2 regions of the Salinibacterium sp. NG22 genome follow, and region 1 is predicted to be linked to the other one. Evidence: predicted binding sites of a transcription regulator. Region 1 holds the regulator's gene; the other holds the start of a gene.
The links. The regulator HrcA, encoded in region 1, represses chaperone genes, less so after heat shock. The targets are predictions, from matches to a motif close to TTNGCACTCGNNNNNNNCGAGTGCNAA.

Region 1 (9,810 bases):
TGCGGTTGGCTGCCTGGTTCTTGTGTACGACGCCCTTGCCGGCTGCCTTGTCGAGTGACTTGGAAGCGAGCTTCAGGTTCGCGAGAGCGGCGTCTTTGTCGCCGGCCTTGATCGCTGCGCGCGTTGCGCGAATAGCGGTCTTGACTTGGCTCTTGACCTGGCGGTTGCGGTCTTGTGCCTTCTTGTTGGTACCAATGCGCTTGATCTGCGACTTAATATTTGCCACGTGTATGTGCTTTCTTGTTTGTGGATCAGAGATGGTGGGCGGCCGTGGAAGAGAATCGACGTTCTGATTCCCGGCCGCGATGCGCATACTGTTCGACGAAGAACCTTATGCATAAGCCAACAGGCAACATTACCAGCGCGGTGGAGCTATGGCAATTGCAGAGCAAACCTGCGCGGTGTGCTTGTCGGCTTGTTACAGACTACTGACCATGAGCGCCTCACGTTCTGTGCCACGCCTGAGTCCCCGAAGTGCACCGCAGCACTGCCAGTCTGTCCGGAGCCTCGGCTGCCGAGCATCCGGTCGTCCCTCCCTGTTTTTCGGGGGTTACCCCGCTACCCGGTCCGGTTCAGTTTTTCTATCGTGGAGGTATGACTTCAAACGCTTCTTCCACTGTCGTAGTTCCCGAATCCGCAGCAGCGGAGGCTCCCACCTTTGATGCGCGTGCCGAGCTGGCGGCTGGCCCTGATGGGGCGAGCGATGCGTCGGCCGATCCTGCAACCGAATCACAGCTTCCGTCGACGTCACCGCAGCCGGCAGCATCCACTCCCGTGGGGAAGTCGAGTGCTCGCACGATGAGCATCCTCGCTCTCAGCCTCGGTATTGCGTCGGTCTTTTTTGCGCAGACCATCGTGGTGCCTTTGGCTGCCGTGATTCTGGGCGTTTTCGGCCTGCGAGATGAACCAACCGGGCGCGGTTTCTCTATCTGGGGCATTGTCTTGGCGTGTGTAGCAACGTTCGGCTGGGTCTTTATTGTTATTGCCGGCGCCCTGATTTCCTTGCCCTTTATCCTTCTCGGCGCCGCACTTTAGGCGAATCGCAGTCCAGCCCGCACCGGTAACGGCGCGGGCTTTGGCCTGTCGCAGCGGTGGGTGCGCGCAGGATCGTCGGCTTCATGGGAGAATTGGGCGGATGTCTCCTCGCGCCTCTTACACACTTGAGCCTGCTTCGACCGATCCTGCGTTTATCCGCAACTTTTGCATCATCGCGCATATCGATCACGGCAAGTCCACCCTCGCTGACCGCATGCTGTCGGTCACGGGGGTTGTTAGCGACCGCGATATGCGGGCGCAGTACCTCGACCGCATGGATATTGAGCGTGAGCGCGGCATCACCATCAAGAGCCAGGCTGTGCGCATGCCCTGGTCCCTTACCGATGAAAACGGTAAGGAGCAGTCCTACGCGCTCAACATGATTGACACTCCCGGCCACGTTGACTTCACCTACGAGGTCTCGCGTTCGTTGGCGGCCTGTGAGGGCGCAATTCTTTTGGTGGATGCGGCCCAGGGCATCGAAGCTCAGACTCTCGCCAACCTCTACTTGGCGATGGAGAACGACCTCACGATCATCCCCGTGCTCAACAAGATCGACCTTCCGGCGGCTGATCCCGACAAGTATGCCGAAGAAATCGCAGGCCTCATCGGTTGTGACCCCTCGACCGTTCTTCGCGTCTCGGGCAAGACCGGCATGGGTGTTCCGGAGCTTCTCGACGAGGCAACGCGCCTCATCCCGGCCCCGGTCGGTGACCCATCGGCTCCTGCCCGCGCGATGATTTTCGACTCGGTGTACGACGCGTACCGCGGCGTCATCACGTACGTCCGCATGATCGACGGCAAGATGTCACCGCGTGAGAAAGTCATGATGATGTCGACGAAGTCGGCCCATGAGTTGCTCGAGATCGGGGTGAGCTCGCCCGAACCGACCCCGACGAAGGGGCTCGGCGTTGGTGAGGTCGGTTATCTCATTACCGGTGTGAAGGATGTTCGCCTGAGTAAGGTCGGCGACACGGTCACGAACTTTGCCAAGCCGTCGACGCAGCCGCTTAAGGGTTACTCCGAGCCGAAGCCGATGGTTTTCTCGGGTCTGTACCCGATCGATGGTTCCGATTACCCGGTGCTGCGTGAGGCTCTCGACAAGCTCAAGCTCTCGGATGCTGCGCTGGTTTACGAACCCGAAACGTCTGTGGCGTTGGGCTTTGGTTTCCGTTGTGGGTTCCTCGGCCTGCTGCACTTGGAGATTGTGCGCGAGCGTCTTGAGCGTGAGTTCAATCTCGACATGATCGCTACGGCTCCATCCGTAATTTACGAAGTAATGGGCGACGACAAGAAGTTCACGACTGTCACGAACCCGAGCGAGTTCCCTGGCGGCAAGATCGCGAGCGTTTCTGAGCCGATGGTGAAGGCATCCATTCTGACGCCGAAAGACTTCGTCGGAACGGTCATGGAACTCTGCCAGTCGCGTCGAGGCACCATGCAGGGCATGGAATACGTCGGCACCGATCGCGTTGAGCTGCACTACACGATGCCGCTTGGCGAGATCGTGTTCGACTTCTTCGATCACCTCAAGAGCCGCACTCAGGGCTATGCGAGCCTCGACTATGAGCCCAGCGGCGACCAGGAAGCTGACCTGGTGAAGGTAGACATTCTTCTTCAGGGCGAAGCGGTTGACGCGTTTAGCGCGATCGTGCACCGCGATAAGGCGTATGCCTACGGCGTGCTGATGACTGAGCGTTTGAAGAATTTGATTCCGCGCCAGCAATTCGAGGTGCCAATTCAGGCCGCGATTGGTGCACGCATCATCGCCCGTGAGTCGATCCGCGCGATGCGCAAAGACGTTCTCGCCAAGTGCTACGGCGGTGACATTAGCCGTAAGCGTAAACTCCTTGAGAAGCAGAAGGAGGGCAAGAAGCGCATGAAGATGGTCGGTCGTGTCGAAGTTCCGCAGTCTGCCTTTATTGCTGCGCTTTCCGGTGAAGTCGAAGCCGGGAAAGAGAAGAAGTAGACCTATGGATGCCCGCACCTACCCCAATGCGCCCGTCACGTACGGAGCGGTAGGTGCCACGCGCGGCAGCACTTTCACGGTGCTGCCTCCTGCTGGTTTCCGTCGTGTGCAGCGAAGTGCTCGCATCGGGCATGGTGAGCAGCGCTGGGCTTTTGCTCGCGAACAGATCCTTACCTGGGGCGTAAAGCGTCGCAGCGGGTTTGGTGTCACGTTGTTGCCCCGCGATCCACATGGCGAACTTCGCGATCTCTCCGCTGATAGCGCGGATCACCCTTTCGTTCGTCCCGGCGACACCATTGTTCTCTCGGTAGGCCGTGGGCGGTACACAGCGCACGAGCCGGTGCGCGTTGTGTATGTCGTTGATGACCCCACGGTTGCTGGCTTTGCCTATGGAACCCTTGAGGGGCATCCTCTGCGTGGTGAAGAGTCGTTCATGATCGAACGTCGCGACGACAACTCGGTGTGGATGACGGTGCGTTCGTTCTCGCGGCCGGCATCCTTCAAATGGATGTTGCTCTCACCTGCGTTGCGAATCTTTCAGTACCTCGTGGTGAGCCGCTACTTGCGCGCCCTCGCTGGAGCAATTCCCGCGAAGCTGCCGGGTGAGCAGGATGGCGCTGCGCCGATAGAGCCTGCGGCGTAGCTCGCAACGCTAGCGGGCAAGTATGCCCTCTCGCACAGCGCGTGCTATTAGCCGCGCGTCGCTAGCCGGTCGATTGCCTCGAGCACATCGTCGAGGCCGTTCTCAAGGTTTTCGACAACGACGAGTGCACTGGTTTCGCGGAGGTCGGCGACGCTGTAGGCGCCGGTAGCAACCGCGATGAAGGGGATGTTCGCAGAATCCGCGGCGAGGCCATCATTCGGGGTGTCACCAACGATCACGCTGGGTTGGTCTCCGAGCACGGTGGCGACGAGCGCGGTGAGGTGATGGCGGTCGGGGGAGCGATCGCCGAAGAACGAGGTCTCCCAATTGAAGTCTTCTGCGGCATAGCCTGCAGCAAGAAGCTTGACGCGGGAATGCTGATGGCCATTGCCGGTAAGGAGCGCGTTTGCCCAGCGATGGTCGGCGGCGGCCCGAAGTGCCTGCGGCCCTCCGGCAACAGCGGAACGCACGTAGCCATTGTCGTGCAACGCCTGCGTGCGCACATCGAGCTCGGTGAGCACATCATCGAGCAGAGTGGCGGCATATCCGTTGAGCACGAGCAGATCGGTGAGGATCTGTCCCTCGGTCTTGCCGTGGGGGTTTGTGATGAGCTTCGCGGGCGCAGCACCGGTGACTCTGGTGAATGCATCGAGGTAGACGGCAGCTCCGTCGGTCGAGTTATGGATGAGCGTTCCGTCGATGTCCCACAGGATGTGCATAGTCACTCATCCATGCTCCCATGTCCGAGGTGCGACAATTGACGTGTGCCCGCATGTCATAGTGTTGGCACGCTTTCTTCACCGTGTGTTAAGGGGATTAGTTCGTGCCAGGTGCGTTGCCGATTGCTGATCCTGCCCCTCTAGACGGGGCGCTGCCCGAGAGTGTCGCTGTTGACTCTGCGAACCGCGACTGGAGTGTGTACATTCACGTGCCGTTCTGCCGGGTTCGTTGCGGGTATTGCGACTTCAACACCTATACGGGCGAGGAGCTGCGGGGAGCGAAGCGCTCGGACTATGCCACCGAGGCGATTGCTGAGATCAGGCAGGCATCCACGGTGCTGTCGGATGCGGGCGTTGCGCCCCGCAAAGCATCAACCGTTTTCTTTGGGGGTGGCACGCCAACGCTCTTGCCCGTTACTGATCTCACGCGGATGCTCGCTGCGGCCCGGGACACCTGGGGCTTCACGGATGACGTCGAAGTCACCACCGAAGCTAACCCTGACTCTGTCGACCGCGACTACCTTCTCGCTTTGAAAGAGGCCGGCTTCACGCGGGTATCCTTCGGCATGCAGTCCGCGGTGCCGCATGTGCTTGCTACTCTCGAGCGCACTCATGATCCTGAAAAAGTTCCTCACGTCGTGAAGTGGGCGCGCGACGTTGAGCTCGACGTGAGTGTCGACCTCATTTATGGCACGCCGGGGGAGTCGCTGGCTGACTGGGAGCGTTCGCTCGATCACGCGATCGCCCAAAACCCGGACCACATCTCGGCGTATGCGCTCATTATCGAAACGGGCACGAAGCTAGCCGCCCAGATCAAGCGTGGTGATGTCGCCCCCGTTGATGACGACCTGCAGGCCGACATGTATGAGCTGGCAGACGCGAAGCTCGCCGCGGCCGGTTACGACTGGTACGAGGTCAGCAACTGGGCCAAGCGTGATGCGAACCCGGCGATCAGTCACGTGAGCCGCCACAATCTCGGCTATTGGTTGGGCAACGACTGGTGGGGTGTTGGCCCGGGTGCACACAGCCACGTGGGCGGGGTGCGATGGTGGAATGTGAAGCATCCGGCAGCCTATGCCGATCGAATCGCAGCCGGTCACTCACCGGGGGCGGGTCGAGAGACGCTCGCAGATTCCAGTAAGTATCTTGAGCATGTGCTTTTGCGTGCTCGCGTTCGCAACGGTCTGACCACGGCGTCGCTCGATGCAGAAGGCCGCACGGCGGTTGCCGGTCTTATCGCGGATGAGTTGGTGGAGGCCAGAGCCGCTATCGGTGGCACTATCAACCTCACGCTTAAGGGGCGCCTGCTTGCGGATGCCGTGGTACGACGATTGCTAGCAGACGCCCCTGTTTAGAGCGACACGGTGAGTGACACTGTGTTAGAGCGCCACCGTCGAGTTACTTGATGAACTCGATGGTCAGCGGGTACTTGTAGGCCTCGCCCTTGTTAGCAGCGACGGCGGCGATGATGCTGAAAATGATGATTACGATGCCGACACCGATGATCAAGAAGAGGCCGATGAAAATCGTGGTGAGGACGACACCGATCGCGTAAGCGATCGCCATCGTGATCTGGAAGTTCAGTGCGGTGCGGGTGTGGGCCCGCACGAACGGTCCGCGGTCCTTGAGTACGAGGTACCCGATAAGAGCGGGAATGAAGCTGAAGAAGATTCCGCCGACGTGAATCAGCGTCGACCAGAGCTTCTCGTCGCTCGGACTCATTGGTTGGATCGGCGCGTACGGCGAGGTGGGTGGTGGTGTGGAATCTGACATGACTCCATTAAACCCTGCATTGGCTCAAAGCGTGCATTGGGAAATAGGAAAGCCCCGAGAGCCGAAGCTCTCGGGGCGAAACCCGATCGGTCTAGCCGATGAGGGCCATTACTGCGAAGAAGACCCTACTTGATGAGGCGAAGTGCGAAGGGGTAACGGTAGTTTGCGCCGTCCTTCGCTTTGGTGAAGCCGATGATCGAGAAGATTACCGACACGACGAAGACGATCGGGAGCAAGATAGCGCCGATGAAAACGGCTACCAAAATGTTCGAGATAATGTAGGCGATCGCGATGGTGATCTGGAAGTTCAGCGCTTCTTTGGCTTCAACGTTGGTGAAAGCACCGCGGTCTTTGAAGACCAACCAGATGATCAGTGAGGGAAGGAAGCCGATGATTCCGCCCAAGTGAGCGAACGATGCCCACTGGTTGTCTTCGGTTGCGGTCAATTGTGCGGCCGGCTGCGGTGCTGCGGGCTGCGGATTTGCGTCAGTCATGTGTTCGTGCCTTTCAGGTGAACGAGGGAACTTCCCGGGTTTCATCAAAGTGCTCGGTGTCACACCTGAGCATTTCCACAGAAAGGTAGCGCTCAAGTACAAAGACACGCTAGCGGTATGGCACGCGCGGTGCAACGGGTGTGTCGCGGAGTGTCGAGTAAGATTGGCAGTCGAACGGATTGAGTGCCAATCAGGAAAGGTGGGTGGTGGCATGGTTTCCGCCCGCGGACTTGACGTGCTTCGAGTCATCGTGCAGGACTACGTTGCTACGCGCGAGCCTGTCGGTTCCAAATCGATCGTGGAACGGCATTCCTTTGGGGTGTCAGCAGCGACGATTCGCAACGACATGGTTTTGCTCGAGGACGAAGAACTCATTACGGCGCCACACACCTCGTCGGGGCGTGTGCCCACTGACAAGGGTTATCGAATGTTTGTCGACCAATTGGCCGACTTGCGACCCCTTACGAGTGCGCAGCGCCAGGCAATTGAGTCGTTCCTTGGCCAAGCCGACGATCTGGATGACGTGCTTGCGCGGTCCGTCCGGTTGCTGTCTCAGCTGACCAACAGTGTCGCTCTCGTGCAGTATCCGTCGCTCGCAACAGCCAGGGTGCGCCACGTGGAGCTTGTTCCGCTTACGGCGACTCGGATCATGACGGTGTTCATCACTGACTCCGGTCGGGTAGAACAGCGAATGATCGATCTGGCTGAGGCCCTTGACGATGTGTTCTTGGGCGAATTGAGGGCGAAACTTAACTCGGCGCTTAACGGCCAGTCCTTGCCGGCTGCCGCTGAGCGGCTGGCGAGCTTTGCCGAAGTTTTCCCCGTAGAACGCCGCCCGTTCGTCGCCCAAGTGACGTCGAGTTTGGTGGAGCAAGTGTTGGCGAACCGGGCCGACAAGCTCGTTTTGGCGGGCACAGCAAACCTTGCGCGAACCGAGCAAGACTTTACGGGCAGCATTTTTCCTGTGCTTGAGGCAATAGAAGAGCAAGTAACGTTGTTGCGCCTCTTTGGGGAGATGGAAGTAGCAAATGGATCAGTATCTACTCGCATCGGGCGAGAGAACGCAGAATTTGGATTAGAAGAGACATCGGTCGTCACGGGAGGGTATTCCTCTTTCGGCGGCGGTGTTTCGCGGTTGGGCGTACTTGGCCCAACGCGGATGGATTATTCGAACAACATGGCAGCGGTTCGCGCGGTAGCGCGGTACCTGTCACGACTTTTGGAAGAAAACTGAGCTCGTAAGGAGCAATCGGAACTTTGGCAGATCACTACGAAGCCCTCGGCGTTGCGCGCGAAGCGACGCCAGAAGAAATCAAGAAGGCATACCGCAAGCTTGCTCGCGAGCTGCACCCTGACGTGAATCCGAGCGCAGATGCGTCGGAGCGCTTTAAGTCGGTGACGCATGCGTACGACGTATTGAGTGATCCGCAGCAGCGCCAGCAGTACGACATGGGCGGCAGCGGCGGAGGTTTCGGCGGAGCCAACTTCGGTTTCGGCGACATTTTCGAAACGTTCTTTGGTGGCGGCGGTGGCGGCCAGACCGCCGGTCCTCGTTCGCGTCGTGAGCGTGGCCAGGATGCTCTGCTGCGCATTGAGATCAGCCTCAAGGACACGATGTTCGGCGTCACGCGCGATATCGAGGTCAACACTGCTGAACTCTGCGAGACCTGCGAGGGCAGCTGCACGGCTCCCGGAACCTCGCCGATTCGCTGCGACATCTGTCAAGGCAGCGGCCAGATTCAGCGCCAGGTGCGCAGTCTTCTTGGCAATGTCATGACGTCAAGCCCCTGTGGTACGTGCCGCGGCTATGGAAATATCATCGTGAATCCCTGCGCTACGTGTGCAGGCCAGGGCCGTGTCCGAGCTCAGCGCACGATCTCGGTGGATATTCCTGCCGGCGTCGAGACCGGTCTGCGCTTGCAGATGCCCGGTCAAGGTGAAGTTGGCCCCGCTGGTGGCCCGCACGGTGACCTGTTCTTGGAGATCAAGGTTCGCCACCACGACATTTTCAGCCGTTCAGACGATGACCTGCTTGCGACCGTTGAAGTGCAGATGATCGACGCGATCATGGGCACCACGGTCATGCTTGATGGGCTTGACGGTGAAGTTGAGGTGGGCATCAAGCCGGGAACGCAGAGTGGCGAGGTGCTCACGGTCAAGGATCGTGGAATCACCGCCCTTCGCGGTGGCGGTCGTGGTGACTTGCGATTGGGCATCCAGGTGGTTACGCCCACCAAGCTCAGCGGTGCGGAGCAGACCTTGTTCAAGCAGCTGGCTGCTGTGCGTAAGAGCAAGCAACCGCACTTTGCTGAGTTCCAGCAGGGCTTGTTTGCAAAGCTCCGCGACCGGTTCCTGTAGGTCGCCGTGGCTCACCTCTATATCGATGAGGAGCTCGGTGACACGAGTGTCGGCGATACCGTTTCGCTCGGCAATGCTGAGGCGCGCCATGCGGTCACCGTCTCGCGGTTGAAGGTTGGCGAAGTCATTGCCATCAGCAACGGTGCGGGTCTCGTGGTCTCCGGTCCGGTTGTCACGGCAGAACATACGCAGCTCACGATTGAGGTTGCCGAAGTGCAGCAGTCGCCTCGGCGTACCCCCGCAGTATTCCTCGCGCAGGCTCTTGCCAAGGCCGACCGTGATGAGCTCGCCGTGCAAGTGGCCACTGAGCTGGGTGTCGACGGTGTTATTCCCTGGTCGGCAGCACGCAGTATTTCGCGCTGGCAAGGCCCCAAGGTCGCCAAGGGGCGCGACCGCTGGGCAGCAATTGTGCGCGAGGCGAGCAAGCAGTCGTTGCGCACGTGGCTTCCTGACGTGCTCGATCTTGTGACGACAAAGCAGTTGGCAGCGTTTGCGTCAACGACGCGGATGCTCGTGCTCGAACCTACTGCGACAGAAACGCTTGCGGACCTCGACGTCGACGACCGTGACATCGTTCTGGTGGTGGGGCCGGAGGGTGGTGTCGCGGATCACGAGCTTGCGCTCCTTACGGCGGCCGGTGCATCCACGATTCGACTCGGTAGTGAAGTGTTGCGCACCTCAACTGCGGGCCCGGCAGCATTGGCGGCTTTGAACGTCAAGCTTGGCCGTTGGAGCTAGAGGTTTAGGCTAGAGACATGTCTGATTCTCCCTCGATCTTTACGAAGATCATTGCTCGCGAAATTCCCGCCGATATTGTCT
Region 2 (9,810 bases), 510 kb from region 1:
GAACGTCGGCCTTGTCGGCGGTGTGGCCCCCGCTCGCGCCTACATCGAGCAACTGCTGCCTGGTGTGCTCGACGGAACCGTCAACCCCGGCCTTGTCTTCGACCAGACCGTGAAACTCGAGCAGACCCCCGACGGCTACACCGCGATGGATGAGCGCACCGCTCTCAAGGTGATGGTCGACCCGACGTAGCAGTCGCGCGGCATCCCGACGACTAGCGGGAGGGCTCAATGCCGCCTGCGGACGACGTGGATGCTCTGCCAGAAATCGAAAATCACGCCGTGTAGGGTTGTTTCGTCATCTGGTCGCGCGTTCACGGATCCACGTGGAGAACGACTTCAGCCGCAGGCTTATAGTGCGAGGAAACCCTATGAAGGCAACATTTCTTTACGGCGCGGGCGACGTCCGAGTGGAGACAGTAGCGGACCCGGTGATCCAGCTTCCGACAGACGCTATCGTCCGGGTGGTTCGTGCGTGTGTCTGTGGCTCAGACTTGCACCCGTATCACACGCGTAAGCCAGGCCTGGTTGGTGCTCCGATGGGCCACGAGATGGTCGGAGTAGTCGAAGAAATCGGCTCTGAGGTTTCTACCGTGAAGCGAGGGGACCTCGTCGTCGCCACGTTTACGTACCAAGACAACACCTGCGTTTTCTGCCAAGAAGGATTCCACACATCGTGCCTCCACGGCGGCTTCTACAACAAGCCCGAAGTCGGCGGCTTCCAAGCGGAATACGCACGGGTGCCGCAGGCAGACGGCAGCCTGGTGACGGTGCCGGGCGTCGACGAGAAAAGTGAACTGATTCCGTCGCTTCTCGCCCTGTCCGATGTTTACCTCACTGGCTATCACGCCGCGCACATGGGGCGGGTCGGTGCGGGCAAGACTGTGACAGTGATCGGCGACGGCGCGGTCGGGTTGTCGGCCGTACTGGCGTCAAAGAAGCTCGGGGCCGAGCGGGTCATCCTCATGGGGCGGCATCAGTCGCGCACTGATCTCGGTGTCGAGTTCGGGGCAGACGAGATCGTGGCCGAGCGCGGAGAAGAAGGAGTCGCCCGGGTGCGCGAACTCACCCGCGGCGAGGGTAGCCACGTCGTTATCGAGGCGGTTGGCCACTTCCCGGCATACCAGCAAGCTTTGGGATCCGTCCGTGTGGGCGGCACCATCTCGCGCGTAGGCGTTCCCCAGTATTCCGAGGCTCCGATCGGATGGGGTTCACTCTTCAGCCGCAACATTACGCTCACGGGTGGCCCCGCCCCCGTGCGCGCCTACATCGAATCCGCGCTCCAGGACGTGCTCGACGGCTCGATCGCCCCGGGTCGCGTCTTTGACCGCGTCGTGGGTATCGACGAGGTTGCACTGGGATACGCCGCCATGGACTCGCGCGAGAGCCTCAAGGTGATGGTCGCCTTCTAGGCCCCGAGCTGGTTTCTCGTCAGCGGGACCACGAGCTGTGGTCCCGTCAGCGGGACCATGACTGGAGCGCGGTGATAGCCCGGTCGAGGTATTCATCGCGAACCGTCACGGCAAAGCGCACGAATTGCGTGCCGCTCGGACCGTAGAACTCGCCGGGCGAGACAAGCACGCCGATGTCGGCGAGCGCCATCGCGGTATCAATTCCGCTTTCGCCCCGCGTGGCCCAGAGGTACAGGCCGCTTTCCGAGCCGTGAATCTGGAGTCCGGCTGCCTCGACGGCAACTCGGAGACGCTCGAGGCGGGAGGAGTAGAGGGCGCGCTGCTCGGCCACGTGCTCATCATCGGACAGGACTGCGCTGAGCACCTGCTGCACGGGCGCGGGGACCATGAGACCTAGGCTGCGGCGCTTCGACGCGATCTTTCCGATCAGTTGCTCGTCTCCGGCGATCATGCCGCCTCGGTACCCAGCCATGTTGGACTGCTTGCTGACCGAATAGCAGGCGAGAACCTGGCTCATGTCGTCGCCAACCACTCTCGGGTCGAGGATGGAGGGGATCCGCTGCCCGTCGACCTCATTCAACACGGCGTAGCACTCGTCGCCGACGATCACCGCACCGAGCTCACGAGCTCGGGCGACAGCACGACGCAACTCCTCAACGGTCAAGGTCTGACCGTCGGGGTTGCGGGGGGAGTTCAGCCAAATGAGTTTGGTCGCTTCAGGCCACTTGGCCGGATCGTCCTCCGCGACGACGCTGGCGCCCACGGCGAGCGCCCCCGCTTCATAGGCGGGATAAGCCAGTGCGGGGCGTACCACGACGTCATCCGCGCCCAGCCCGAGCAAAAATGGCAGTAGACCCAACAGCTCTTTGGACCCGATCGTGGGTAGAACACCCTCTCGATTGAGAGGGACGCCACGTACGCGGTCGAACCAGTTCACCATCGCGTCACGCAACTCGACGACCCCAATGGTCAGGGGATAGCCAGGTGCGCCGCCCGCTGAAGCCAGCGCATCAATAAAGACTTGCGGCGTCGGGTCGACAGGGGACGCGGTCGCGAGGTCGGCAAACCCGCCCGGGTGGGCGACTGCGCGACGGCGGAGCTCGGCCGACACCTCCATCGCTGAAGGGCTCACAGGAGCCGAAGACCCCACGGGGGCGCTCACGCGGCTACTCCGGAGCAGCGAATCGAACGAATCGATACCGCCAGGGGAAGGGGCGATCGGGCTCCGGTGTGGTTAAAGAAAGCATCCATGTCATCCATAAAATCAGCGCTTCCTATGAATCTCATGGACGTGAACAGCCCATTGGTGTTGCGGGCACCGCTTTTAGGGTGATGAATGACCCGACGTATTAGACGTGTGGCACTCCGCCGACGGCCACTGGTTAAACAGCGATGTCGAGGACAGCTAGGGTTAAAACAACCCCGACTGCCCTCGACATCTTTGCTGGGCCTCCTGTCGGATTCGAACCGACGACCCCCGCTTTACAAGAGCGGTGCTCTAGCCAGCTGAGCTAAGGAGGCTTGGGCCAACGCCCTATTTTAGACATGACTTCACCTATGCTCCCAACCAACCCGCGCAGTCGCCGTCGCGCGCTCGCCGGAATCATCGCTGCAATCGTCGCTGGAGCCCTTGTTGCAGGCCAAAGTCGCATCAATGGAGAGCTCGCAGTAGAACTTCACGATTCGACTCTCGCGGCCCTCATTTCGTTCGGATCAGGGCTCGTCATCCTCACTCTGATCGTTCCGTTTGTGCCGAGTGCACGCGCCGGCTTCCGCACCCTGGGCGTCGAAGTGAGAAGCAAACGTCTTCCCTGGTGGTATCTCACCGGTGGAACCTTTGGCGCATTTTTCGTGCTCACTCAAGGTCTCGCTGCAACAGCCCTCGGAGTAGCGCTGTTCACCGTTGCGGTAGTGGCGAGTCAAACCATTAGCTCTGCGGTCATCGACCGAGTCGGAATCGGCAGCCTGCAGAAGCGGCCCGTTACTCCGCTCCGAGTGGCGGCATCCGCCCTCGCCGTGGGCGCAGTCATTTTTTCGGGGCTGTCAGACCTGCGCCTCGACGGACCCTTCCTGCTGGTGTTCTTGCCGCTTGCCGCTGGCTTCGGGATCGGATGGCAGCAAGCCATCAATGGTCACGTGCGGCATGTGACGCGTTCGCCGCTCACCGCGACCTACGTCAACTTCATTGCGGGCACCTCGGTGCTGGCCATCGCAGCGATCGTTTTTGGTTTTGTTGGCGGCTGGCAGCACGAGTTCCCCACCGACCTGACGCTGTATCTCGGGGGAGCGATCGGCGTGATCTTCATCATCGTTGCCGCAGTGCTCGTGCCCATCACCGGAGTGCTGTTCTTTGCCCTTGGCTCGATCGCCGGGCAATTACTCGGAGCGCTCGCTCTCGAACTTCTTTTGCCCACAGACAGCGATGGGGTGGCACCAACCACCATAATCGGCGTGGTACTCACCCTCATCGCAGTGGCGATCGCTTCGCTCTCCGGCAAGCGACCGCCCAAAACGCTGCTGTCGAACTAGTCCTGCTCGTCGAACTCCAGCGAGCTCGAGTTCAAGCAGAAACGGTCACCGGTCGGTGTCTGGCTGGCGTCGTCAAAAAGATGTCCGAGGTGTGAGCCGCAGGTTGCACAGACAACCTCGGTGCGCACCATCCCGAGTGAGCGGTCTTCACGCAGCTCAACAGCATCCGGGTTGATTGCTTCGTAGAAGCTTGGCCATCCCGAACCGGAGTCGAACTTGGTGTCGCTCTTGAACAGCTCTGCGCTGCACGCACCGCAACGGTAGGTTCCCGCACGCTTTTCGTCGAGAAGGGCGCCAGACCACGGACGGTCGGTGCCGGCTTCACGCAGCACTGAAAACTTGATTCCGAGCTCTTCGCGCCATTGCTCGTCTGTCTTAGTCACCTTGTACGTCATGTGGTCTCCTCTATTCGTGAGCTTTCTCTGCTCAGTACATTAAACTCGGGGATGTGCCTATTGATTCCGTGATCGCCAAGTCTTGGGGCGAAATAACAACATCCGAGCTCTACTCGATCATGAAACTGCGCACTGACGTATTTTTTGTTGAGCAAAAAGTCGACGAGACCGAACTTGATGACCGTGATCAAGAGGATGCCACCCGCCACTATTGGCTCGCCGACGGTGCTGACGTCGTCGCCTACATCCGCGTCCTGTTCAACGAGACAGCCGAACACCTCGACGGTCACCGTGTCATCGGTCGCGTTGTCGTGCGCGACGACCACCGCGGTGAAGGCCTCGCCCAGATCATCATGAAGCGCATCGTTGACGACTTCGGTGGCGAAGGGATGCTGCTGCACGCCCAGGAATACATCGTGCCGCTCTACACAAAGTTCGGTTTCGAAGCCTTTGGTGAGCTCTACGACGAAGCCACCATCATGCACCAGTCGATGTACCGCGCAGGTCGCTAATGCGCGGCCTCAACGTCTGCGTGCTCGGCCCCGCCGCGCTCATCGTCACCGCTGTTCTTATTGCGCTGACGCCGATGACCAGCAATGCTGCAGTTCTGGATGCCGCGGGCACCCCTTCTGCGCCGGCAGACGTCACCCTCGCGGCCGACTCTGACAGCTGTGACGTGACGGATGCCGCCATCACCTGGGGCCTCAAAGAGTCACTGCGGTCATACATCAGCGGCACCATCGCCAACGGCGAATGGGCGGTGAGCGACGGTGCCACCTACGAAACTCCCAACTTCGGTTGGACGGCAGGCTCCGGCCAACTCGACGCGGGCAGCGGCACTCTGGCTTTTGACGGCAGCCTTCGCCTCACGGGCCACGACGGCATCCTCGACACCACCCTCACGGGCCTTGAGATCGTCTTCGACGGCAGCACGACCGCCAACCTCGTTTTCGATGTCTTTGGAACGACCCAAGAAGGGCTCCCCGTAAACGAGAGTGCTGTCGAGTTCGCCACGATTGATGTCTCAGGCATCACCGTCGCCGATGGCGTAGCAACGCTCGCGGGCGCACCCGTCGTGCTCACTGAAGCAGGATCCGAAGCCTTCGGCACCTATCCGGCTGGGGAAGAATTCGACCCCATCACCGTCACTTTCAGCGCCAACCCCGAGTGCATGCCGCAACCTCAGGATGGCAACCAAGCCCTGCTAAGCGCTCTCATCATCGTCGGCGCCATCATCGCAATCCTCGTAGCGATCGCCATCGTTCTGATTCTGGGACGCCGGCGCCGCCGCAAGCGCGCTGCGGCAATGTAGCTGACGCTCTACGAACCTGATGTTGGCGCGTAAATCGCCCGAGCGAGAGCATCAAGCACCGTGACCGTGCGCGGGCCGAAGCTCAAAATTTCGCCGTCATCCATCTCGACGAAGCGCTGGTTCTTGCCCGCTTCGGTGAGCGCGACCGCGGGGCGGGCTTCGAGCAATCCACTCACGCCGCCAACACTGTCGAGACCGCCCGTCATCACCAGAATGAGATCAGGGTTGGCCGCGACCATCGCCTCGTCGGTCATAGGGCGCATGCCTTCGAGACCGATCTCGGCTGCGACATCCACACCGCCGAGCGCATCGATCAGCACATCTGAGCCCGACTCTTGACCGAACAAGTAGTAGATCCCTGACGTGCCCCGCAAGTAGACGAACATCATCCGCAGCCGGTCACCCGAGGGAACGATCTGAGCGATCTCCGCAACCTTCGCCTCGATCGTGGCGCTGAGCTCCGCAGCCAAGGCGTCGCCGGCGGCGGAAACCCCCAGCGCGGCTGCCGTTTGACGTGCCAACTCGGCGATGCCCTCAAGAGAAGGGTCCGTGTCGACGAACACCACCGGAATGCCCGCATCGCGCAGTTGCAGCACCACATCGATCGGGCCAATCGAGCCATCCGTCAATACAAGATCAGGGCGCAGCGCCAAAATGGCCTCGCTATTGACGGTGTGAGCGTTCGACGTAATCACCGGAAGAGTGGATGCCTCATCAAACGTCGTTGAAATATCCCGCGCCACCAGCGAATCCAGCATTCCCAGACCGGCAATCGTCGCCGCGATGGAGCCCGAAATGTCCATAGAAATCACGCGGTCAGTCGATGACACCGTGACGGGCACATCGCCAGCCAAATCGTGCGAAACCACCGTCACCGGCAACGACTGGGCGGGAGCGCTCGGGGGAGCGAGGATTCCGGATGACGGAAGCGCCGCCTGCACCAGCCCGCTGTAATCCTTCGCATCATCCAGCACCGTCAACGCGGTGAGGGGAGAAGCGAGATCAGCCGTGACCGTCACCGTCGGAGTCTCCGCAATAGTGGCAGCCGAACATCCACTGGCGGCAAGCACAACACCAGACAACACCGCCGCAGCAGTGAACAGTCGAGTGCGCATGACAACCAATCAGAAATATCGGGTACTAAGGCAATCCTAACCTCGACTCGCTCCAATTGGTCCACGAAGCCGAGTCGTTCGGCGGGCGCGCAGCCCCAACGCCCTAGGCTTGCCAACACAGTGGAGGTATTGCCGTGTCCGAAAACGAAGCCGCGTCGCATCCCACTACACGCCTGTCCGAACGCGACAGCCTCATCCTCGACTTTGAGCGCGAATGGACCCGACACGTCGGCGCCAAAGAAGAGGCCATTAGCTCCCAGTTTCAGGTGTCAAGCGCGCGCTATTATCAAATGCTCAATGCGGTAATCGACTCACCGGCAGCCGTGCGCTACGACCCCATGTTGGTCTCGCGACTGCGCCGCAATCGAGACAACCGGATGCGCAACCGATCAGTGCGCACCCCCGACCACAACGAAGAATTGACAGACTAAGCAATGGCGAGTTACCCGAAAGACCGATTCGACGAACTACCCGACGACGTCGACCGCATAGGAGCCCACCGTGGCCCTCGACGACGCGGACGCGGCTGGATCGGCTTCGCCTGGGCCCTGCTCGCCACCGGCGTGCTTGTCTTCGGCGGTCTCTTCGCCCTCAGCCAGTACCTCGATGACGACCTCGGCATCCCCTTCTTCGCCACACCAGAAGAGGCTGTCGTCACCCCCGAACCCACCGAAACCGTGCCGCCCGTCACCGACCCCGCCGCAATAGACCCCGAACGCGCGCTCACCATCGACGTGCTCAACGGAACACCGGAAAGCGGACTCCAAACCACCGTCTTTGACGAGCTCACCGCAGCAGGATGGCCGACAGGCAGCGCAGCCCCCGCCTCCGCGCGAGACATCGAAGACACCTACGTTTATTACAGCAATCCCGACGATGAAGATGTCGCTGCCGGCCTTGTTGCCGCCATCGGCCGCGGCGAAATTCGCCTCGTGGAAGAAGACATCTTCCCCGGCGCAGAACTCACCGTCGTTCTTGGCACCGACTACCTCACCCCCTCAGCAGAAGCCACAGAAGAGCCCACAGAATAAAGGGAAGCCCGCACTGCGGGCTGACGCACGCTCGCCCTGATGGGGTGCGCTGCGTCGACTTCTGATTGCCCCCTCCGAGTGCGCTGGGCTGTCTTGCACTCGCCCCTGTCGAGTGCGCTGCGCCGTCTTGCACTCACCCCTGTCGAGTGCTAATTTTGACCTTGGCACTCGCACAGTTCGAGTGCCAACTTATTCGCTTGTACGACGTCCGGGAGGGACGAGAAACACACATGGCAAAGATCATTGCTTTCAACGAAGAGGCCCGTCGCGGCCTTGAGCGCGGCCTGAACATTCTCGCTGACGCCGTAAAGGTCACGCTCGGCCCACGTGGCCGCAACGTAGTTCTTGAGAAGAAGTGGGGCGCTCCCACCATCACGAACGACGGTGTATCCATCGCCAAAGAAATCGAGCTCGACGATCCTTTCGAAAAGATCGGTGCTGAACTCGTCAAAGAGGTAGCAAAGAAGACGGATGACGTTGCCGGAGACGGTACGACCACTTCTGTTGTTCTTGCTCAGGCTCTCGTTCGCGAAGGCCTCCGTAACGTTGCTGCGGGTGCAGACCCCATCAGCCTCAAGCGCGGTATCGAAAAGGCAACCAACTCGGTCATCGAGGCACTCATTGCGAGCGCCAAGGAGATCGAGACCAAGGAAGAGATCGCGGCTACCGCATCCATTTCTGCTGGTGACCCCGAGATCGGTGCACTTATCGCTGAGGCGATCGACAAGGTCGGCAAGGAAGGTGTTGTCACCGTTGAGGAGTCGAACACGTTCGGCACCGAGCTTGAGCTCACCGAAGGTATGCGCTTCGACAAGGGATTCCTGTCGGCATACTTCGTCACCGACCAGGAGCGCCAGGAAGCGGTCTTCGAAGACCCCTACGTTCTTATCGTCAACGGCAAGATCTCGAACATCAAGGATCTGCTCCCCATCGTCGACAAGGTAATCCAGAGTGGCAAGCAGCTGCTCATCATTGCTGAAGACGTTGACGGAGAAGCACTCGCAACTCTCGTTGTGAACAAGATCCGTGGCATCTTCAAGTCGGTTGCTGTCAAGGCTCCTGGCTTCGGAGACCGTCGCAAGGCTCAGCTCGCTGACATCGCCATCCTCACCGGTGGCCAGGTCATCTCTGAAGAAGTTGGACTCAAGCTCGAGAACGCAACTCTCGAACTCCTCGGTCGCGCCCGCAAGGTCGTTATCACCAAGGACGAGACCACGATCATCGAAGGTGCTGGTGAAGAAGAGGCGATCGCAGGTCGCGTCAAGCAGATCCGTGCCGAGATCGACAACACTGACAGCGACTACGACCGTGAGAAGCTCCAAGAGCGTCTCGCCAAGCTCGCCGGTGGTGTTGCAGTTATCAAGGCTGGTGCCGCAACTGAGGTTGAACTCAAGGAGCGCAAGCACCGCATTGAGGACGCAGTCCGCAACGCCAAGGCTGCTGTTGAAGAGGGAATCGTCGCCGGTGGTGGCGTGGCCCTGATTCAGGCTGGCAAGATCGCATTCGACAGCCAGGCAATGGCTGACTTGGTCGGCGACGAAGCAACCGGAGCGAACATCGTCCGCGTTGCTATCGACGCACCGCTCAAGCAGATCGCACTCAACGCAGGCATGGAGCCCGGTGTTGTTGCTGACAAGGTCCGCAACCTCCCCATCGGTCACGGCCTCAACGCAGCAACCGGCGAATACGTCGACATGCTCGCTGCAGGCATCAATGACCCGGTAAAGGTAACGCGTTCGGCTCTGCTCAACGCATCGTCGATCGCCGGTCTGTTCTTGACGACCGAAGCCGTCGTTGCTGACAAGCCTGAGAAGAACCCGGCACCCATGGGTGACCCGTCGGGCGGAATGGACTTCTAAGTCCCACCGCTCTACACAGCTTCACTGCACTACACAGAATGGGCGTCTCCTTCGGGAGGCGCCCATTCTGTCGTTAACGAGAGTTTCTGTGGGTGGGGGAGTCTCTAGCGCCCGCAGCATCCGCAGCGCGCTGGGCGTGCTGGGCGTGCTGGGGGTGCTG

Region 2: groL (chaperonin GroEL) is a predicted target of HrcA. The motif match lies at 7,953-7,979, and genes of this name have one in related genera.

Annotation. Positions count from the first base shown of each region.
Region 1 is NZ_JADYWG010000001.1:512,838-522,647, reverse strand. Features, by position in the region: gene rpsT (30S ribosomal protein S20) at 1-226, opposite strand, end outside; gene I6E81_RS02535 (DUF4190 domain-containing protein) at 595-1,035, shown strand; gene lepA (translation elongation factor 4) at 1,136-3,004, shown strand; gene I6E81_RS02525 (DUF1990 family protein) at 3,009-3,647, shown strand; gene I6E81_RS02520 (HAD family hydrolase) at 3,695-4,366, opposite strand; gene hemW (radical SAM family heme chaperone HemW) at 4,471-5,721, shown strand; gene I6E81_RS02510 (DUF4870 domain-containing protein) at 5,765-6,139, opposite strand; gene I6E81_RS02505 (DUF4870 domain-containing protein) at 6,265-6,633, opposite strand; gene hrcA (heat-inducible transcriptional repressor HrcA) at 6,845-7,867, shown strand; gene dnaJ (molecular chaperone DnaJ) at 7,891-8,991, shown strand; gene I6E81_RS02490 (16S rRNA (uracil(1498)-N(3))-methyltransferase) at 8,998-9,729, shown strand; gene I6E81_RS02485 (histidine triad nucleotide-binding protein) at 9,747-9,810, shown strand, end outside.
Region 2 is NZ_JADYWG010000001.1:1,025,110-1,034,919, reverse strand. Features, by position in the region: gene I6E81_RS05070 (alcohol dehydrogenase catalytic domain-containing protein) at 1-190, shown strand, start outside; gene I6E81_RS05065 (alcohol dehydrogenase catalytic domain-containing protein) at 369-1,409, shown strand; gene dapC (succinyldiaminopimelate transaminase) at 1,456-2,541, opposite strand; tRNA gene I6E81_RS05055 (tRNA-Thr) at 2,857-2,930, opposite strand; gene I6E81_RS05050 (DMT family transporter) at 2,967-3,938, shown strand; gene msrB (peptide-methionine (R)-S-oxide reductase MsrB) at 3,935-4,333, opposite strand; gene I6E81_RS05040 (GNAT family N-acetyltransferase) at 4,387-4,845, shown strand; gene I6E81_RS05035 (HtaA domain-containing protein) at 4,845-5,645, shown strand; gene I6E81_RS05030 (ABC transporter substrate-binding protein) at 5,654-6,760, opposite strand; gene I6E81_RS05025 (DUF3263 domain-containing protein) at 6,895-7,191, shown strand; gene I6E81_RS05020 (LytR C-terminal domain-containing protein) at 7,195-7,791, shown strand; gene groL (chaperonin GroEL) at 8,022-9,650, shown strand.